3 regions of the Desulfoprunum sp. genome follow, and region 2 is predicted to be linked to each of the others. Evidence: riboswitches for the same ligand, from Rfam matches in the RefSeq annotation. Region 2 holds a riboswitch; each other region holds the start of a gene.

Region 1 (6,095 bases), on a different contig from region 2:
AGTCGGCCGCTGATATTGGAGATATCCAGGCATTCGATCCGGTTCGGCGGCCGCAGCAGATGCAGTCTCTGCTGCATCGCCTCGGCCAGCGTCTGCCACGATTCCCGCTTCCGCTCCCGTTCGGCGAAGACCTGACGGGCGTTGGTCGCGGCCATGGTCATCAGGCGCAGCCGGTCACCCCGGCTCGGCACCGACATCGACACGGCACGGCCGCCGAGGTCGCTGAAGCGCTCGACCAGCAGGTCGGAATCGTCGGGCAGGAAGGGCAGCAGGATCTCGTGGGGGATCGGTGTCTGCCGGTCGTAGAACTGGTGCAGCACCTGGGCGAGGATGGCCGGGTCGTCGCCGTAGGGATCGGCCAGGAAGAAACTGCGGCTGCCGCCGATCAGCCCGCCGCGGACGAAGAGCACGGTGACGGCGATCGCCGCATCCTGCCTCGCGAAACCGAAGACATCCCGATCCTGGCCGTGTTCGGCCGCAATCACCTGTTTCTCCAGGGTCTGGGCCAGGGCCTGGATCTGGTCGCGGAGCAGGGCCGCCCGCTCGAATTCCATCGCCGCCGCGGCCGCCTCCATCTGCGACGTCAGCGCGGCGATCAACTCCCGGTTGCGGCCTTCCAGCACCATGATGATCCGCCGCACATGTTCATCGTAGGTCCGGCGGTCGGCGAGCCCGGCGCAGGGGGCGAGGCAGCGTCCCATCTGGTGGTTGAGGCAGGGCCGCCGGCGCGGCCGGATCGAACTGCCGGAGCAGCGACGCAGCGGGAACAGGCCGGTGATCAGCTTCAGCGTCGCCCACATCGCCGTCGCCGAGGAATAGGGGCCGAAATAGCGGGCCTTATCCTTCTGGCGGCGTCTGGTCATCATCACCCGCGGCCACTCCTCCTGGGTGGTGACCTTGATCAGGGGATAGTTCTTGTCGTCGCGCAGGATGATGTTGTAGCGGGGACGATGCTTCTTGATCAGCGAGGCCTCGAGGATCAGGGCCTCCTTCTCGGTGGCGGTGATGATGGTATCGACGCTGGCCACCCGGGCCAGCATGACCGTCGTTTTGTTGTGCTCGGCACCGCCATGATGGGCGTAGGACGACAGCCGCTTGAACAGGTCCTTGGCCTTGCCGACGTAGAGGACGGTCGCTTTGCCGTCCAGCATCAGGTAGACACCGGGGGCATGAGACACGGACTGGAGAATATCGGCGGGAAACATCAGGAAAAAATAGCCTACCGGGGGCGGGTGGCGGTAAAGGTCAGCATGTTGCGGCAGGGCCGGCGCTCGGCTTCGGCAGAACAGGCCGGCGAGCGGCTGGGGCCCCGCCGGGCGAAGCCGGACGGCGGACCCGGGGCGATGATCCGTGAAATCCTTGACATGGCCACAGCCTACCGGATGGCAATGGCGTGGTCAATTGAAAAAAAGACGGCACGACTCCCCGGCCGTTTACGATTCCGCCCGGCCGTCCCTGTCGGCCGCCGTCTTCATGAACGAGGTCATCATCTCCATCGGGATGGGGAAGATAATGGTGTTCGAGGTGTTCTTCGTCGAGATGTCGGCCAGGGTCTGGAGATAGCGGAGCTGCAGGGCCTGGGGGTTGCGGGAGATGACCTCGGCCGCCGACAGCAGCTTTTCCGAGGCCTCGAATTCGCCCTCGGCGTTGATGACCTTGGCCCGCCGTTCCCGTTCCGCCTCGGCCTGCCGGGCGATGGCCCGGATCATCGACTCGTTGAGGTCGATATGCTTGATCTCGACGTTGATCACCTTGATGCCCCAGGCGTCGGCCCGCATGTCGATGATCTCCTGGATGTCGTTGTTCAGTTTCTCCCGCTCCGCCAGCATCTCGTCAAGTTCGTGCTGGCCGAGCACGGAGCGCAGGGTCGTCTGGGACAACTGGTTGATGGCGTTCATGAAATCCTCGACCTGGATGATCGCCTTTTCCGGGTCGACCACCCGGAAATAGAGGACGGCGTTGACCCGTACCGTGACATTGTCGCGGGAGATGACATCCTGGGGCGGCACGTCCATCGTCACGACCCGCAGATCGACCTTGAAGGCCCGCTGCACCCCGGGGATGATGATCCGCAGCCCGGGCTGTTTGACAGTCTGGAACCGGCCGAGAAAGAGGACCACCAGTCGCTCGTATTCGGCGACGATCCTGAACGAGACGGCAATCAGGCCGATGATCAGGGCCAGCGGGGCAAGATACTGCAGTAGATTGGGTGAAATCATCTCAGTGTTCCTCCTTGATCTTTTCCACGGTCAGCACCAGTCCCTCCTTGGCCGTGACCGTGACTTTTTCGCCTCTGTGCAGCTTTTCCGCAGCCTTTGCCTGCCAGGATTCGCCCATCAGCCAGATCCTGCCTTCACTGCTGAAATCCTCGCGGACCTCACCGGTCATCCCGATGAGCGCCTCGATCCCGGTCCTGACGGGCCGGCGGCGAAGGCCGGCCATCCGCCCCATCAACCACAGCACGAAGGCGGCGGAGACCAGAGTGGTGCCGGCGATCAGGGTCAGGGAGATCCGCAGGCTGTCTTCGTCCAGCAGGATGAGGGAGCCGATGGCAAAGGCGACGATGCCGCCGATGCCGAGCGAGCCGAAACTGGGGATGAACGCCTCGGCGGCGACCAGCGCGATGCCGAGCAGGATCAGGGCCAGGCCGCTGTAGTTGATCGGCAGCACCTGAAAGCCGTACAGGGCCAGCAGCAGGGCGATGGCACCGACCACGCCGGGGAAGAACACCCCCGGGTTGGCCAGTTCATAGATGAGGCCGTACATCCCCAGCAGCAGCAGGAGGTAGGTGACGTTGGGGTCGCTGATCACCGCCAGTAGCCTGTTCTGCCAGGTCGGCAGGATGTGGACCGTTGCCCGGCCGGCGGTTTTCACCTGCACGGTGCCGGAATCCATGACCACCTTCCTGCCGTCGGCCTGCCGGAGCAGGTCGTCCACGTCGGCGGCGACGATATCGATGACCTTGAGCGCCAGGGCCTCGCTGGCGGTCAGGCTCACCGCCTCGCGCACCGCCTTTTCGGCCCAGTCGCCGTTGCGGCCGTGGCGCTCGGCCAGGGACCGGATATAGGCGGCGGCGTCATTGACCATCTTGCGCTCCAGGGCGCTGCCGCTCGGCTCCTTCTTCTCTTCCTGTGATTTTTCTTCCGATTTTTGCGGGGATTCCGGCGAGGTCGGGAGGCCGCCGATCTGGATCGGGGTGGCCGCCCCGAGGTTGCTGGTCGGTGCCATGGCGGCGATATGGCTGGCATAGAGCATGTAGGTGCCGGCGCTGGCCGCCCGGGCCCCGGCCGGGGCGACGTAGGTCAGGACCGGGACGGGGGATCGGAGCATGGCCTGGATGATGTCCCGCATCGCATGATCCAGGCCCCCCGGGGTATCGATCTGCAGCACGACCGCCGGGGCCTGCTCCCTGGCCGCGGTCTTCAGGCCCTTCCGGATGTAGTCGCTGACGGCGGGACCGATGACCCCCTTGATTTCAAGGACTACGACAGGCGGCGGGGTTTGACCGGCGGCGGACCCTGGCTGGAGCGGGGCGCCCGGCGCCAGCAACGCGAGAAGAGCGCACAACAGGGTGAGCCGTCCGAGCCTGAGATGTCTGGGAGCAGCGGCGTCCGCCATGATCAACCTCCGCCGATCAACGGATTTTTTCCCTCCCGTCCTCGAGTCATTGTTCGCCGGGAGGGTATGTATACAGAACATAAGCATGACCTCCGGTAAAGTATATCAACGCCGGATCATTCCGCGGCATCGTGTGGCCTTTGGTCCGGCGGCAATTGGTGTTTACCGTTTTTTTGCGGTAGACTGATTCGAACGGCTGGCAAAACTGCTCACGACAGGAGGACCAACAGATGCGACCGGAATATTACTGGCATGGCGGGTGGTGGGGATTGCCGATGATGATGCCTGTCATCATGGTGATCGTCGTATTGATCGTACTCTATCTCATATTCGGACGGGCAGGCTCCAGACCGCCCTGGGGGGGAGATGCCGACAAGCGTTATCCGCATGGTCGAGAGGTGGAATCGGCGATCGATATACTCAAGAAACGCTACGCCGGAGGCGAAATCAGCAAAGAAGAGTATGAACAGATAAAGAAAGACCTCGAGAGTTGAAAATCCAACGGGACGGAGCCGGGTCATGGATGAATCTCGCCCCGGGGGTTCTGCTCCTGCTTTACAGAACCGGCTCTTTTGAGTAGAGTCATCGCTTACTGATCTCTTCTGGTGTCGCCTGCCCTCCTTCCGGGAAGGCAGCGGTGAAAAGGGAATACGGTGCGAATCCGTAACGTTGGGCCAGCGCTGTGAGCGGGGACGAGGGCCGCAAGGTGCCACTGGGGATACCTCCCGAATTCGGGAAATGCCCGGGAAGGCGCGGTCTGAGGATGAGCCGCGAGTCAGAAGACCTGCCAGAAAGATAACGACTTTTCCGTCCGTAAAAAGTCCGTGCCGCATCGAGGTGATGCCGCACGGACTTTTTTTTGCCCGCCGGACCGCAGCAATTTTCAGAAGGAGACAGTATGCAGACCCAGATCGAATTGGCACGGCAGGGGGTGGTCACCGAAGCGATGCAGCAGGTGGCGGCAGCCGAGAATTTTCCACCCGAGGTCATCCGGCAGACGGTGGCCGACGGTCACATCGTCATCCCCTCCAACCCCAACCGCCGGCAGAAGGCGGTGGGCATCGGCCGCGGCCTGCGCACCAAGGTCAACGCCTCGATCGGCACCTCGTCCGACATCAGCGATATCGGCCTGGAACTGGCCAAGGCCAAGGCGGCGGAAGAGGAGGGGGCGGACACGCTGATGGAGTTGTCCACCGGCGGCGATCTCGACCGGGTCCGGCGCGAGGTCCTCGCCGGCTGCAGCCTGCCGGTCGGCACCGTGCCGCTCTACCAGGCCTTTGCCGAGACGGCGCGGCGCCAGCGCAACCCAAACCTGCTCGATGCCGAATACCTGTTCGAGATCATCGAGCGCCAGTTGAGCGACGGCATCTCGTTCATGGCCATCCACTGCGGCATCAACCGCTTCTCGATCGAGCGGCTGCGCAAGCAGGGCTTCCGCTACGGCGGCCTGGTCTCCAAGGGCGGGACCTTCATGGTGTCGTGGATGGAGTACAACAACCGCGAGAACCCGCTCTACGAGCAGTTCGACCGGGTCTGCGCCTTGATGAAGAAGTATGACGCGGTGCTGTCGCTCGGCAACGGCATCCGCGCCGGGGCGATCCACGACAGCCACGACCGGGCCCAGATGGCCGAGATGATCATCAACTGCGAACTGGCCGAGCTTGGCCGCGACATGGGCTGCCAGATGATGGTCGAGGGGCCGGGCCATGTGCCGCTCGACGAGATCGAGGGCAACATCATGCTCGAAAAGCGGATGAGCGGCGGCGCCCCCTACTATGTCCTCGGCCCGCTGCCGGCCGATTCCGGCGCCGGCTACGACCACATCACCGCGGCGATCGGGGCGGCCAACTCGGCCCGGCACGGCGCCGATCTGATCTGCTACATCACACCGGCCGAGCACCTGGCCCTGCCCAACGTCGACGATGTCCGGGAGGGGGTGCGGGCGACCCGGCTCGCCGCCCGGATCGGCGATATCGCCAAGTACCCGGACCGGCGCGACCACGAGAAGCGGGTGGCCCTGGCCCGCCGCGACAGCGATTGGAAGGAACATTTCAGCCTGTTGATGTTCCCCGAGAAGGCCCTGCAGATCCGGCGCAGCCGGATGCCGGAAAACGAGGTCACCTGTACGATGTGCGGTGATTTCTGCGCGATGGAGCGGGGCCACGCCCTGTTCAAGGACGATATCGCCGGCGACAAGGTGCGGCCCAAGGCTGCCGCCTGTCCGGCTACGGCAGCAGTGCAGCCCTGAACAGGGTCCGGGTGTAGGGCTGGCTCGGCGAGGTGAAGACCTGCCGGGCCGGTCCGGCCTCGACGATCCGGCCGTGCTGCATCACCACCACGTGGTCGGCCAGGGCCCGCACCACCCGCAGGTCATGGGAGATGAAGAGGTAGGTCATCTTGTACTTGCGCTGGAGATCGCGGAGCAGGGTGATGATCTGGGCCTGGATGGTCATGTCGAGGGCCGAGGTCGGTTCGTC
Region 2 (6,095 bases):
GATCAACGAGTCGGCCGCCAGTGCCGCCCACAGCCTTGACCGCACCCTGCAGCAGCAGATCGGTCTGCTGGAGGGACTGGCAATCGCCCGGTCACTCGACGCCGGCGATTTCGACCTGTTCCGGATCAGCGCCCAGAGGTTGAAGGACAAGCATCCGGAGTGGCGCACCGTCATCCTGACCGACGCTCACCGCCAGCTCTTCAATCTGCGCATACCTCCCGGTCAGCCGCTCGATCCCGTCCGTGACCGGCGCTCGCTGGCAAGGGTGTGGGAGACCGGGCGCGCCGTGGTCGGTGATCTCTCGCACGGCTTTGTCCCGGTCCGAACCCCGGTCCTCCGTGCCGAGCGGATGCAGTATACGCTGGTCGTCCCGATCGATCCGCGGTTTTTTCTCTCGGCTCTGGAGGGCACCGGTGAGGCCAGAGGACGGAGGTATGTCATCGCCGGCAGTGACGGCATCGTCATTGCCGCCTCCCCCGGCGTTGCCGTCACCACCGGCCAACCGCTGCCGCCTGGATTGACCACTGCCAGTGACATCAGTCATACGGCGGTGGGCGGTATGCTCCATGCCCGACCGCTGGAGATCCCCACCAGCGGCTGGCGGGTCCATCTGATGGTCCCGGCGGCCTCGGTCAAGACCCCGTTCATCAGGGCCCGGCTGGTCGTGTTTGTCGGCGGGGTGATCGCCTCGGCCCTCACCGTGGGATTGATCCTGGCGCTCAGCGCAATCTGGGCCGGCCGCCAGGAAAAACGCCGGCTGCAGGCCCAGATCGACGAACGGATCAAGGTCCAGGATGTCCTCCACAGGAGCGAGATGGCCCTGAAGGAGGCGCAGCGTCTCGCCGAGGTCGGCAACTGGTCATGGGATCTGCAGACCGGCGACCACAGCTGGTCGGAGGAGGTCTATCATATCTACGGCCGGGATCCGGCCCTGCCGCCGGCCGCGTACCCGGAGGTCCGACGGTACTTCACCCCCGAGAGCTGGGCCCGGCTGAGTGCCGCGGTCGAGGCGGGTCTGGCCGAGGGCAAAGACTATGCCTGCGATGCCGAGGTCATCCGGCAGGACGGGACCCGGCGGTGGATCACCGCCCGGGGGGTCGCCGAACGCGCTGCCGACGGCCGGGTCCTGTGCCTCAAGGGCACGGTCCAGGACATCACCGGGCGGAAAAAGGCCGATGACGAGCAGCACCGCCTGCAGCAACAGCTGGTGCAGGCGCAGAAGATGGAATCGATCGGCCGGCTGGCCGGCGGAGTGGCGCACGATTTCAACAATATCCTGTCGGTGATCATCGGCCATGCGGAGATTGCGATGTCTGACCTGGAACCGGAGCACCGGCTGCAGGCCGACCTCAAGGTGATTTACGATGCCGCCCTGCGCTCGACCGGCATCATCCGGCAACTGCTGACCTTCTCCCGCAAACAGATCGTCCTGCCGGTGGTCCTCGAACTGAACGAGGTCATCGAGGGAATGTTGAAGATGCTGGGGCGGTTGATCGGCGAGGACATCGAGCTTGTCTGGGTGCCGGCCGGGGAGCGGCTGCTGATCAGGATCGATCCGGCCCAGATCGATCAGATCCTCGCCAACCTCTGCGTCAATGCCCGCGACGCCATCGTCGATACCGGCCGGATCGACATCGCGACGCACAAGGTCTCCCTGGATGCGGCGGATTGCGCGGCCAGGGTCGGGATCGCCCCGGGGGAGTACGCGGTGCTGACGGTACGTGACAACGGCTGCGGCATGGCCGGGGACGTGGTCGACAAGATTTTCGAACCGTTTTTCTCCACCAAGGGGGAGCGCGGCACCGGACTCGGACTGGCGACCGTCTACGGCATCGTCCAGCAGAACCATGGTTGCATCGACGTCGACAGCGCCCCGGGCGCCGGGACAACCTTCAGCATCTTCCTTCCCCTGGTCGGGGTCGAGGCGCTCCAGGAGACGGAGGCCGGGCCGGCAACCATCGGAACCGGCGGGGGCGAGACCGCCCTGCTGGTCGAGGACGATCCCGCTACCCTGAAGATCTGTACGGCGATGCTGCAGCGGTTGGGCTTCACGGTGCTGATGGCGGCGACCCCCCGGGAGGGGATCGAGATCGCCCGGCACCACGATGGCCGGATCGCCCTGCTGCTCACCGATGTGATCCTGCCGCAGATGAACGGCAGGCAGCTGACGCAGGAGATCCTTGCCATCCACCCCGATCTCAGGGTAATTTACATGTCCGGCTATACCGCCGACGTCATCGCCCATCACGGGGTCCTCGACGAGGGGGTCCATTTCCTGCAGAAACCCTTCACCAGGAAAGATCTGGCGGCCAGGATCAGCGAGGTGCTGGCCTGAGGCCGACCATGGAGACCGACCGGACATGATCGACAGTACCGCTCCCCCTTTCGTCTACACCTGCACCGAGTACCGCCAGGAAATGATCCTCCTCGCCCTGCGGCGGAAACTGACCCGGCCTGACCTGTCGGAGGAGGAACGGCGGCGGCTGGCCGAAGAGGTCTCCAGGCTCGAGCAGGAGCTCGGGATGTAGGCGGGTTTCCCCGATTAAGTCATTTCCTGCCTGACATCCTTGACGGGCCACATAAAGTGCGGTACATCTCAGACAGATATTTTTCAGGTTCCAGCAATGGATGAAGAGGGAACTCCGTGTGAACCGGAGACGGACCCGCCGCTGTAACTGGGGACGAACGCCGCACAGAGCCACTGGCCGAAAGGTCGGGAAGGCGCGGCAAGTAGGGTGAACCAGAAGTCAGAAGACCTGCCTGAAAGAAGACAAAACCGCCTCGTGGACCAGGGCGCTTCATGACTATCTGTGGAAAACAGGGACTCCCGGATCAAATTTTGGTCCGGGATTTTTTTTTTGTCGACGATCCCGGACCGCGGCGGAACGTGCTGGTGCCGGGCAGGCAGAGCAGAGGACCGCGGCGGGTGGTGCGCAAACGCCTGGCCTCCCTCCCTCCTTTCCTTCTTTCCTGACAGGCTCCTGCCGACTTCCGTCGCATGGCGATGGAGGAGATGCAGATGCAGCAAAAAGGTTACATAAAGAAGCCGATGGTGGCTGGGTTGGTGCTGGCCGCCGCAATGTGCCCGGGAATGCAGGCTGTGGCCCAAGGGGATGACGGCGCGGTGATGGAGGAGGTCGTCGTTTCCGCGTCGCGCGTGGAGGAGAAGAAGCGCGAGGTCACGGGCAATATCACCGTCATCTCCCGCGAGGAGATTACCCAGGCCCCTGGCCGTACGGTCGGTGATATCCTGGTCGAGAAAGGGGTCGGTCATATCCAGAAATATCCCGGTAGCCTGACCGCTATCGGTATCCGCGGTTTCCGCACCGATACTCATGGCAACGACCTGCAGGGGCATGTCCTGGTCCTGCTCGACGGCCGGCGGGCCGGAACCGGCAACGTCGCCAAACTGCCGACCGAAAATGTCGAGCGGATCGAGATCATCCGCGGCCCCGGCGCGGTGCAGTACGGCTCGGGGGGGATGGGCGGCGTCGTCAACATCATCACCCGCCGGGGAACCGGCAGTTCCCTGGCCGTCGAGGCCGGCGGCGGCAACGCCGGGCGCGGCCAGGCCGTGGTCGAAGGGACGGCAAAGCGGGGTGCAGTCGACTTCTCCGGATCGGTAGTCCGCCGGATTGCCGGGGATTACGAAACCGGCAGTGGCCGGCGCTACCGGAACACCGGATTTGAAAGTGAGACCGGTCTCAGCACCAACCTCGGCTACGAGGTTCAAGACGGGCATCGGTTGGGTCTTGTCGTCACCGCCTTCGACGCTGATGAGGCCGGCAGTCCGGGATATTTCGCCGCCAATGATTTCGACGACTTCACCGATAAGTCCAACATCTCGGTCGATGGCGTCTATGAAGGGCGGAGCCGGTCAGGCCATGTGCAGTGGCTGCTTCGCAGTTTTGCCGGTCGCGACGAGAATAGCTGGTATGATCCGCCGGCATCCGATCCCGACGGCTGGGATAGCGGCACACCCTCCGGCAATACCACTGATCAGCTTGGGGGCCAGGCACAGATCAGCGTCTTCCTCGGCGATGCCGATGTCACCGCCGGTTTCGACTGGGTGGATTATCAGGTGGAGAACACCTGGTCGCCGCAGGAAACTGGCTACGTCAACCCGGCCCTGTTCGCCCTTGGCAAGTATACCCTGTTTTCGGATCAATTGATCCTCACCGGCGGCATTCGTCACGACTGGTACCGCGTGGAGGTCGATGACGGACAGGGCGACGAGGCCTCCGACAGTCATCTCACCCCGCAGGTCGGCGTCGCCTGGCCGGTCTCCGAAACGCTGAAATTGCGGACCCAGTATGCCCGGGCCTTCGTCATGCCATCCGCCAACCAGCTGGCCATCGACATGCATTCCTTCGGCCACCGGACGGTCGGCAATCCCGATCTCAAGCCGGAGGAGAGCGGCACCTGGGAGGCAGGGATAGACTATGAACGCGGCGGTCTGACTGCTTCCTTGACTGGATTTTCTTCACGTTTCGAGGACAAGATCGTCACGACCATGCTGGCCGACGGCTCATCCAGTTGGAAGAATCTCGGCGAGGCCAGCATTGAAGGTGTCGAATTGTCCGCTGGGTATGACATCGGCGAGCTGTTCGACTGGAGCTGGGAGGTCAGGCCATCCGTCGATCTGACCTGGCTGACCGAACTGCGGGATGAATCGAGCGGCGGGGATCTGCTCTATGTCAGCGGCACGACCATCGCCGCCGGTCTCGAGGTTGCATCGGCGGCGGGCACATCCTTTCATGTTGCGGTCACCTACTGCGGGCCGCAGGATATCGAGAACTGGCAGTCGGGCATGTATCCGGCCCCGATCGTCGAGCTCGACGGCTTCACAGTCACCAATATCAGCCTCAGGTATCCGCTGATATCGCTGCAGTTCGGCGACCTGCTGCTGCGGGGAACTGTCGCCAACGTTTTCGACGAGGACTATGCCTACGTCAACGGTTATCCGATGCCCGGGCAAACCTTCTATCTGGGGTTGCAATGGCGCTACTGAATCGATGTCCCTGGAGGCAAACGGCGGTTTCGGTCCTGCTGCTTTTCTTCCTGCTTCCTGCCGCTTCATCCCTGGCCGGGGAGATTCCACAGCGTATCGTTGCACTGGGGCCGAAGCATACCAAGATCGTCTACCTGCTTGGCGCCGGGGATCGCCTGGTCGCCAACACCGAGTTCTGCCGCTGGCCGCCGGAAGCGCGACGGAAGGAGAAGATCGGCACGGTGCTGGAAATCGATGTCGAACATATCTTCAGTCTCCGTCCCGACCTGGTACTGGCGACCGGCCTGACCCAGTCTCAGCAGATCGCGGGGCTGCGTCGACTCGGCATCCGGGTCGAGCAGTTCCGCGAGCCGCGTTCGTTTGCCGAGATCAGGGAACAGTTTGCGGCCATCGGTGAAATGCTGGGCAGCCAGAGGCGGGCGGCAGACATCCTTGATCTGGTTGATGCCCGTTTGCAGGCCGTCGGCACCGCCGTCGCCGGTCGTACCAGACCGAAGGTGCTGCTGCAGATCGGTGCCCAGCCGCTTTTCATCGCCACCGGTTCTTCTTTCACCCATGATTTCATCGAACTGGCCGGCGGCTGCAACGTCGCGGCCGGGGCAGCGTCTGGCCGGTATTCCGAGGAAATGGTGATGGCGGCCAGACCGGACCTGATCATTGTGGCGATGATGGGAAGCCAGGAAGGAATCGCTCTGCGGGAGCAGCGGCGGTGGAAGGAACTGTTCGCAGCGGCAGGCCGGGATGCCCCCCCGGTGCTGCTAATCGATGCCGACCTGATCTGCAGCCCAACGCCGGAAACCTTCATCGAGGGGCTGTCGCTGCTTGTCGGTCTCATTCACCCGGAACTGGCGGGCCGGGACCTGCTGTCGCCGAGGCGGTGATGGTTGTGCCGGGCGTGCAGCAAAGGCAGAGGGCAGTTGTTCCGATCGGCCTGGCCGTCATCGTGCACCTGGCCGTTCTTGGGCTGTTGCTGGTTGCGCGGATGGACGGCGGGGAGAATGTCACGCCCGAGGCGGAAGCAATGATGTCCCTGGTCGAAATGGTGTCTGACGTGCACAGTGGGGCTGATGCGCATCGGCAGGGA
Region 3 (6,095 bases), on a different contig from region 2:
TCGCCCCGAGTTCCACCAGGTTCTCGGTGTGGGCGGGATAAAGGGAGATGATCCGGGAGAACGGCCGATCGAAAACGATCCGCGTCCCATCCTGGTCGATGAGTTCGGCCGCGGCCGGGACCTGCGGCAGGAGGAGGATAAAGAGCAGCAGACTCACTCCGCTTCGCAGGGTGAACCGGCAACAGCGGCGCGACGCCATGAGCGCGAGCAGGGGATGATGCGGAGGAATCAGTCTAGGCATAGCGGTATTGCACCCGTGGTTTGCCGAGCAGTTCGTCATTGAAGACCACCGCTTCGGCGGCGAAGACCTCGCGGATCAGCGGCGCGGTCATCACCGCGGCCACCGGCCCGTGGCAGTAGAGCGAGCCGGCGTGGAGGACGATCAACTCGTCGCAGAAGACCGAGGCCAGGTCGAGGTCGTGGATGGTGGCGATGACGGTGATGCCGGTCTCCGTCACCTTCCGCCGGAGGATTTTCATGATATCGAGGGTATGGCGGATATCGAGGCTTGCCGTCGGTTCGTCGAGCAGCAGGACGGGGGTGTTCTGGGCCAGGGCCCGGGCCACCAGGACCCGTTGGCGTTCGCCGCCGGACAGGTGCATGACCGAGCGGTGCTGCAGGGCGCTGATGTCCATCTCGGCCAGCGCCGCCTGCACCAGGTCGATGTCTGCCGTCGATGGCGGCGAGAATCGCGGGATGAAGGGGTGACGGCCCATCATCACCACATCGTAGACCGTGAAGTCGAAACTGATATGGAGGTCCTGGGGGACGACGGCCAGAAGCCGGGCGAGGGCGGCCTTGCCGTAGGTCCCGACCTCCCGCCCGTGGAAGGTGAGCCGTCCGGCCAGGGGGTGGGCGGCGCCGGTGAGCAGGTCGAGCAGGGTGGTCTTGCCGCTGCCGTTCGGCCCGAGGAGGCCGTAAAACCGGCCGGAATCGAGGTCCATGCTGATATCGACCAGGACCGGGGTCGCGGTGTAGCCGAAGCTGCAGCGGTCGAGGACGAATAGAGGGGCGGTGCCGGTCATCATCTTCCCCTCCCCAGTTGCCGCTTCCTGAAGATGTAACAGAAGAACGGGCCGCCGATCAGCGCGGTGAGGACCCCGATCGGGATCTCGTGCGGCAGCAGGGCCCGGGTGACGGTGTCGGCGGCGAGGAGCAGGATGGCGCCGGCAAGGAAACAGGCGGGCAGCAGCAGGCGGTTGTCGGCGCCGACCAGGAGGCGCAGCAGATGCGGCACGATCAGGCCGATGAAGCCGATGATCCCGGAGATGGCAACACAGCCGGCGGTCATCAGGGTGGCGACGGTCAGCAGCAGCTTTCTGACCTTGATGCTCTCGACCCCGAGGGAGTCGGCGGTCTTCTCCCCCAGCGCCATGATGTTGAGATCACGGGCAAAATAAAAAATAACGAGGAGGCAGGGCAGGGTGATGGTCAGCACCAGCAGCACCTCCTGCCAGGTCTTGCCGACCAGGCTGCCCATCAGCCAGAAGATGATGATGCTGACCTCCTCGTCGGCCATGTACTTGATGAAGCCGATGCCGGCGGAGAGGATGGCGGCGACGATGACCCCGGCCAGGATCAGGGTATTCGAGGAAAACCGGGAATCGGCCGACGCCAGGCTGAAGACGACGACCAGCGTGGCCAGCGCCCCGGCGAAGGCGAAGAAGGGCACGGTCCAACTCAGCGGCAGGGCGATGCCGAACAGCGACAGGATGATGGCCAGGGAGGCGCCGAAGGCGGCACCGGAGGAGACCCCGAGGGTGTAGGGGTCGGCCAGCGGGTTGAGGAGCAGGGCCTGGAAGACGCCGCCGGCCACGGCCAGGCCGCCGCCGACCAGGGTGGCGGCGATGATCCGCGGCAGGCGGATGTCGGTGACGATCACCGGGAACCGGCTGTCGATGTCCGCCGCCGGAGGAGTGCCGGTCAGGTGGGCCCAGCCGATCTCGAGCACCTGGCCGACCGGGATATGAAGGTATCCGAGGCCGGTGGCGACGGTGACGAGACCGGCGAGCAGCAGCAGGAGCAGGGACAGGATGGTGAGTTGCCGGGTCATGTCAGTGCAGCACGATACCGTTGTCGCTGGCGGTCTGCTGCAGATGGTGGAGGTAGACGTCGGCGAAGGCATCGTTCTCGCCCAGTCCCCGTGGGACGGTCATGACCTCGTACCCCTTGGCGGCGAGGATCGATTTCCATGATTCCGGCTCATCCCCGGCCATGTCGTTGAGGGTATGGTCGCCGGCGACGGTCATGAACGGTTTGAGCAGCACCTTCCCGACCCCGGCCTGTTCGAGCAGCGGCAGGGTGTCGTCGAGCGAGGGGTAGCCCTCGACCAGTGCGATGTAGATCTTGACCCGCGGATAGAGGCGGTTCATGATCGCGGCGAATTCGAGATAGGCGCTGCCGGAAGGCATGTAGGTGTTGCCATGGGCCATGTAGAGGAGGGTTGAACCGTGTTTTTCGGCGAGGGCGGCGTCGCCGGCGAGCGCCTGTGCGATCAGTGTAAGATCGTCGGCATAGGGATGTTGTTCTCCCGCCGTTCCCATGGCCGGACGGCTGAGCACCAACTGCTCGAAGGGGTTGAATCTGGCCTTGATCGTCCTGATCCCGCCCAGGGCGTCGATAGAGGCGGCGAGATCGAGATACTCCTCGCCGGCGCTGATATGGCCGGGCTGGACGATGATCGTCCGGTAGCCGGCATCCTGCAGGTTGGCGATGGTGGCCAGCGGTCCCTGGACAGTAAAGATATCCGCAGGTACCCCCGGATGCTCCTTGATGAAGGCGGTATCGCCGCGCCGCTTCTGCCACACCCTCCGGACAATGTTGGAGGTGAAGGCGATCTTCACCGGCGTCTGCGGGTATTGGCGCTGGAGCCGGTCACGGATGTTGAGGATCCCGGGCAGGGCCTTGGGAACGGTGGTGCCGAAAGCGGCAAGAACGACGGCCTGGCCGCCGGTTTCGGGGATATCGCCGGCCTGGGCCGGCTGGCAGAGGAGGAACAGCAGGAAGAGGGCGCCGACGGAGTGGATGAAACTGTGCATAATCAACCTCATCGCTGACGGTCCGGAAAAAACAAAATCCCGGACCAATTGATGCATTGATCCGGGATTCCCTGGTTATCCGTATCATTGCCATGCCATCTGTCCACGAGGCATGACCCTACAATTCAGGCAGGTCTTCTGACTTCCGGATCTCTCCTTCCCCGAGCCTTCCCATCATGAGCTGACAGTGGCGATCGTTCAGGGGCAGTCCCCGGTCACAGCGGCGGGCCCGTCTTCGAATTACACGAAGTTCCCTCTTTCACCTGCATCTGCCGACTGAAGCTGCAGGTACCCGAATCGTTTTCTCCCTATTCGATACCTTCCCCTCCTGCTGTTGTCAAGCAGGAAACGTTCCACAAACCGGCGACGGCCGCCGATCTCGTCCCGTCGAGCGTCCATCTCCCCGATGCGGTGGATGAAGATGACTGACGACCTGAATCATTGACCATCAGCCGTTTTCCACTCAGAAGGCGTAGATGGAGTAGGCCGCCGCCACCAGGATCAGACTGAACACCCGGAAGGCCTGGCTGCAGACGATCAGTTCGGTGGCGACCTTGGGCTTGAAGATCCCGGCGTAATAGGGAAACTGGTGCCGCACTGCCCTGAGCGGCGACGACAGGATGTTGCCGACCAGCAGGGCCAGGATGATCTCGCGGTATTCCATTTTTCCTTCCTGCAGCAGGGCCCCGGCGGCGGCGACACCGGCAGTCAGTTCGGAGGCCATCTGCAGGGTGATGATGCCCATGGCGTGGGGTGTCAGTCCGGGGATGAAGGAGAGATAGGCGGCGGTGGCCTGCTCGAGCTCGGTGAAAAAGCCGATGCGGTTCATGACGTAGACGATGATGTAGATCGGCACCGTCACCAGGAGGATCTTGCGGATGCGCTTTTTGAATCGCAGCCAGCTCTTGCGCATCGCCTCCCGCCAGTCGACGGCAGCCCTGCCGCCAGCGGGCGGCAGCCCGTCATGGCTGACCGGCTTCGGCAGCAGGAACCGGCTGACGATGACGATCGAGAACGTCCTGAGCAGGGCGGCCGCCAGGGTCAGGCCGACGTAGATCAGGGCGGCGCCCTTGATCAGCGGCACGGTGATGAAGAACATGGTCGGCAGGTGGACGAAGTAGGTGGGAAGGCTGTTGAAGAGATTGGCCAGCACCAGTTCCGCCTTGCGGATCTTTTCCTGATCGTAGGCCTCGGCCAGCAGGGTGTTGGCGGAGACGCCGGAGAAAACGGCCATTGAGAACGAGGCGCCGGTGATGTCGGAGAGATGGCCGAATCTGATCAGCGGCCGGGCGAGGAAGGCGATCCGGCGGGTCCAGTTCAGCGATTCGATGAAGTTGGCGATCATCAAGCCGATCGAGATCGAGGCGATCAGCCGGAGCAACGGCCACAGCAGCCGGTCCCAGAGAGTCAGAAGGGTGTCAGCGGAGACGGTCATATTGGGGGCCGGGCGTTGGTCGGGGTGCAGGGTGGATGAGTATCACAGGCTGCCGGTGAGAAAGCAGTATGCATAGAGGCTGTTGGGGTCGGCGAATAGCGGGAGTCGGCCGATGGTCGCACTGAACCGGCGATGGAGACCGCTGACCACCTCGGGGAGGAAGGGGGACAGGTTGGCCCAGGCCTGTTGTTCGGCGGCCAGCTTCTCCAGTATCCATTCGCCGAGGGACGGCGATCTGCGGATGGAGTACGGCTCGAAATCATCGGTGATGTCGGCCAGTCCGGCGGCGGCGGCGATCGCCTCGTCGAGACCGCCAAGTTCGTCGACAAGACCGATTTTTTGGGCCGTCCGGCCGTCGAAGACCCGGCCTTCGGCGACGCTCTCCAGCCGGGCTCTGTCGATCTTTCGGCCCTGTTCGACGATGGCGAGAAATTGCCGGTAGCCGTGATCGACCGACAACTGGATCGTCTGTTTCAACTGCGGGCTGAGCGGCCGGGCGAGATTGAGGCCGGAGGCCAGCGGGGTGGTGCCGATGCCGTCGCTGTGGACGCCGAGGTCGGCCAGGGTGTTCTCAAAGGTCGGAATGGCACCGAAGATGCCGATCGAACCGGTGAGGGTGGTCGGGGCCGCCCATATCTGATCGGCATCGGCGGCGATCCAGTACCCGCCCGAGGCGGCCATCGTGCCCATCGAGACGACCAGGGGCTTGCCGCTTTTCTTTAATTCGAGCAATTCCTGGCGGATGATCTCCGAGGCGAAGGCCGATCCGCCACCGGAGTTGATCCGGAGCACTACCGCCTTGACCGTTGCGTCCTCCCTGGCCACCTTGATCAGATCGGCCAGCGTATCGCTGCCGATGACCCCGGACGGCTGCTTGCCGGGCAGGATGTTGCCCTGGGCGATCAGGATTCCCACCTTGTTGACTGCCGTGCTGCCGCCTTGGGCCGCCGGGCCGATCAGGCCGAGATAGTCGGCGGATGCGATCGAGGTGTAATCGCGTTCGGAACTGGTGCCGGCGATCGAGGCGAGGTGGGACTGGACCTGCGGCCGCGTCCAGACCCGGTCGACCAGCCCGGTTTTCAGCGCCAGCTGCGCCGTATCGCCACCGGTGGCGGCAAGAAGGGTGTCGATTGAGTTGGTGTAGTTGTCGATGCTGGTCCGCGGAATCTTCCGTTGTTCCGTGACATCAGCGACGTAGCTGTCCCACAGCGATGAGAGCCAGACGGCGTTCTGCCGGCGGGCCTCGGGGGACATCGAGTCGCGGGTGATCGGTTCGATGGCCGACTTGTAGGTCCCGACCCGGAAGACATGGTAATTGATCTTCAGTTTGTCGAGGGCCTCGCGGAAATAGAGGGGATAGGCGCCGAAACCGTGGAGGTCGACGCCACCCATCGGGTTGACGGCGACCAGGTCGGCAAAGGCGGCAAGGTAGTACTGTTTCTGGGTGTAGAGGTCCTCGGCGGCGATGACCTGCCGGCCGGTGGCCCGAAAGCGCTTCAGGGCCGCACCGATGACCTGGAGCTGATCGATGCCGGCGTCGCCCAGATCCTTCTGGTCAAGCAGGATTGCCGCGATCCGGTGGTCTTCCGTCGCCCGGTCGATGATGTGGAGGATATCCTGGA

What was found. A riboswitch is a leader RNA that binds a small molecule or an ion and turns the genes downstream of it on or off. The one in region 2 is predicted to bind cobalamin.
Region 1: it holds a riboswitch for cobalamin, as region 2 does, so the genes downstream of both, thiC (phosphomethylpyrimidine synthase ThiC) here and ACWGKN_RS01995 (TonB-dependent receptor plug domain-containing protein) in region 2, are expected to answer to the same signal.
Region 3: it holds a riboswitch for cobalamin, as region 2 does, so the genes downstream of both, ACWGKN_RS05660 (sirohydrochlorin cobaltochelatase) here and ACWGKN_RS01995 (TonB-dependent receptor plug domain-containing protein) in region 2, are expected to answer to the same signal.

Annotation. Positions count from the first base shown of each region.
Region 1 covers NZ_JBSHXH010000004.1:913,689-919,783, reverse strand. Annotated here, with positions in the region: gene uvrC (excinuclease ABC subunit UvrC) at 1-1,205, opposite strand, end outside; gene ACWGKN_RS08195 (hypothetical protein) at 1,220-1,366, opposite strand; gene ACWGKN_RS08190 (slipin family protein) at 1,434-2,219, opposite strand; gene ACWGKN_RS08185 (NfeD family protein) at 2,221-3,618, opposite strand; gene ACWGKN_RS08180 (SHOCT domain-containing protein) at 3,849-4,112, shown strand; cobalamin riboswitch at 4,205-4,425, shown strand; gene thiC (phosphomethylpyrimidine synthase ThiC) at 4,517-5,866, shown strand; gene ACWGKN_RS08170 (ABC transporter ATP-binding protein) at 5,844-6,095, opposite strand, start outside.
Region 2 covers NZ_JBSHXH010000002.1:53,886-59,980, forward strand. Annotated here, with positions in the region: gene ACWGKN_RS01985 (ATP-binding protein) at 1-2,335, shown strand, start outside; gene ACWGKN_RS01990 (hypothetical protein) at 2,361-2,528, shown strand; cobalamin riboswitch at 2,597-2,778, shown strand; gene ACWGKN_RS01995 (TonB-dependent receptor plug domain-containing protein) at 3,020-5,011, shown strand; gene ACWGKN_RS02000 (ABC transporter substrate-binding protein) at 4,999-5,892, shown strand; gene ACWGKN_RS02005 (energy transducer TonB) at 5,907-6,095, shown strand, end outside.
Region 3 covers NZ_JBSHXH010000004.1:353,807-359,901, forward strand. Annotated here, with positions in the region: gene ACWGKN_RS05645 (ABC transporter substrate-binding protein) at 1-241, opposite strand, end outside; gene ACWGKN_RS05650 (ABC transporter ATP-binding protein) at 234-1,028, opposite strand; gene ACWGKN_RS05655 (FecCD family ABC transporter permease) at 1,025-2,053, opposite strand; gene ACWGKN_RS05660 (sirohydrochlorin cobaltochelatase) at 2,055-3,038, opposite strand; cobalamin riboswitch at 3,150-3,349, opposite strand; gene ACWGKN_RS05665 (membrane protein) at 3,502-4,473, opposite strand; gene sppA (signal peptide peptidase SppA) at 4,516-6,095, opposite strand, start outside.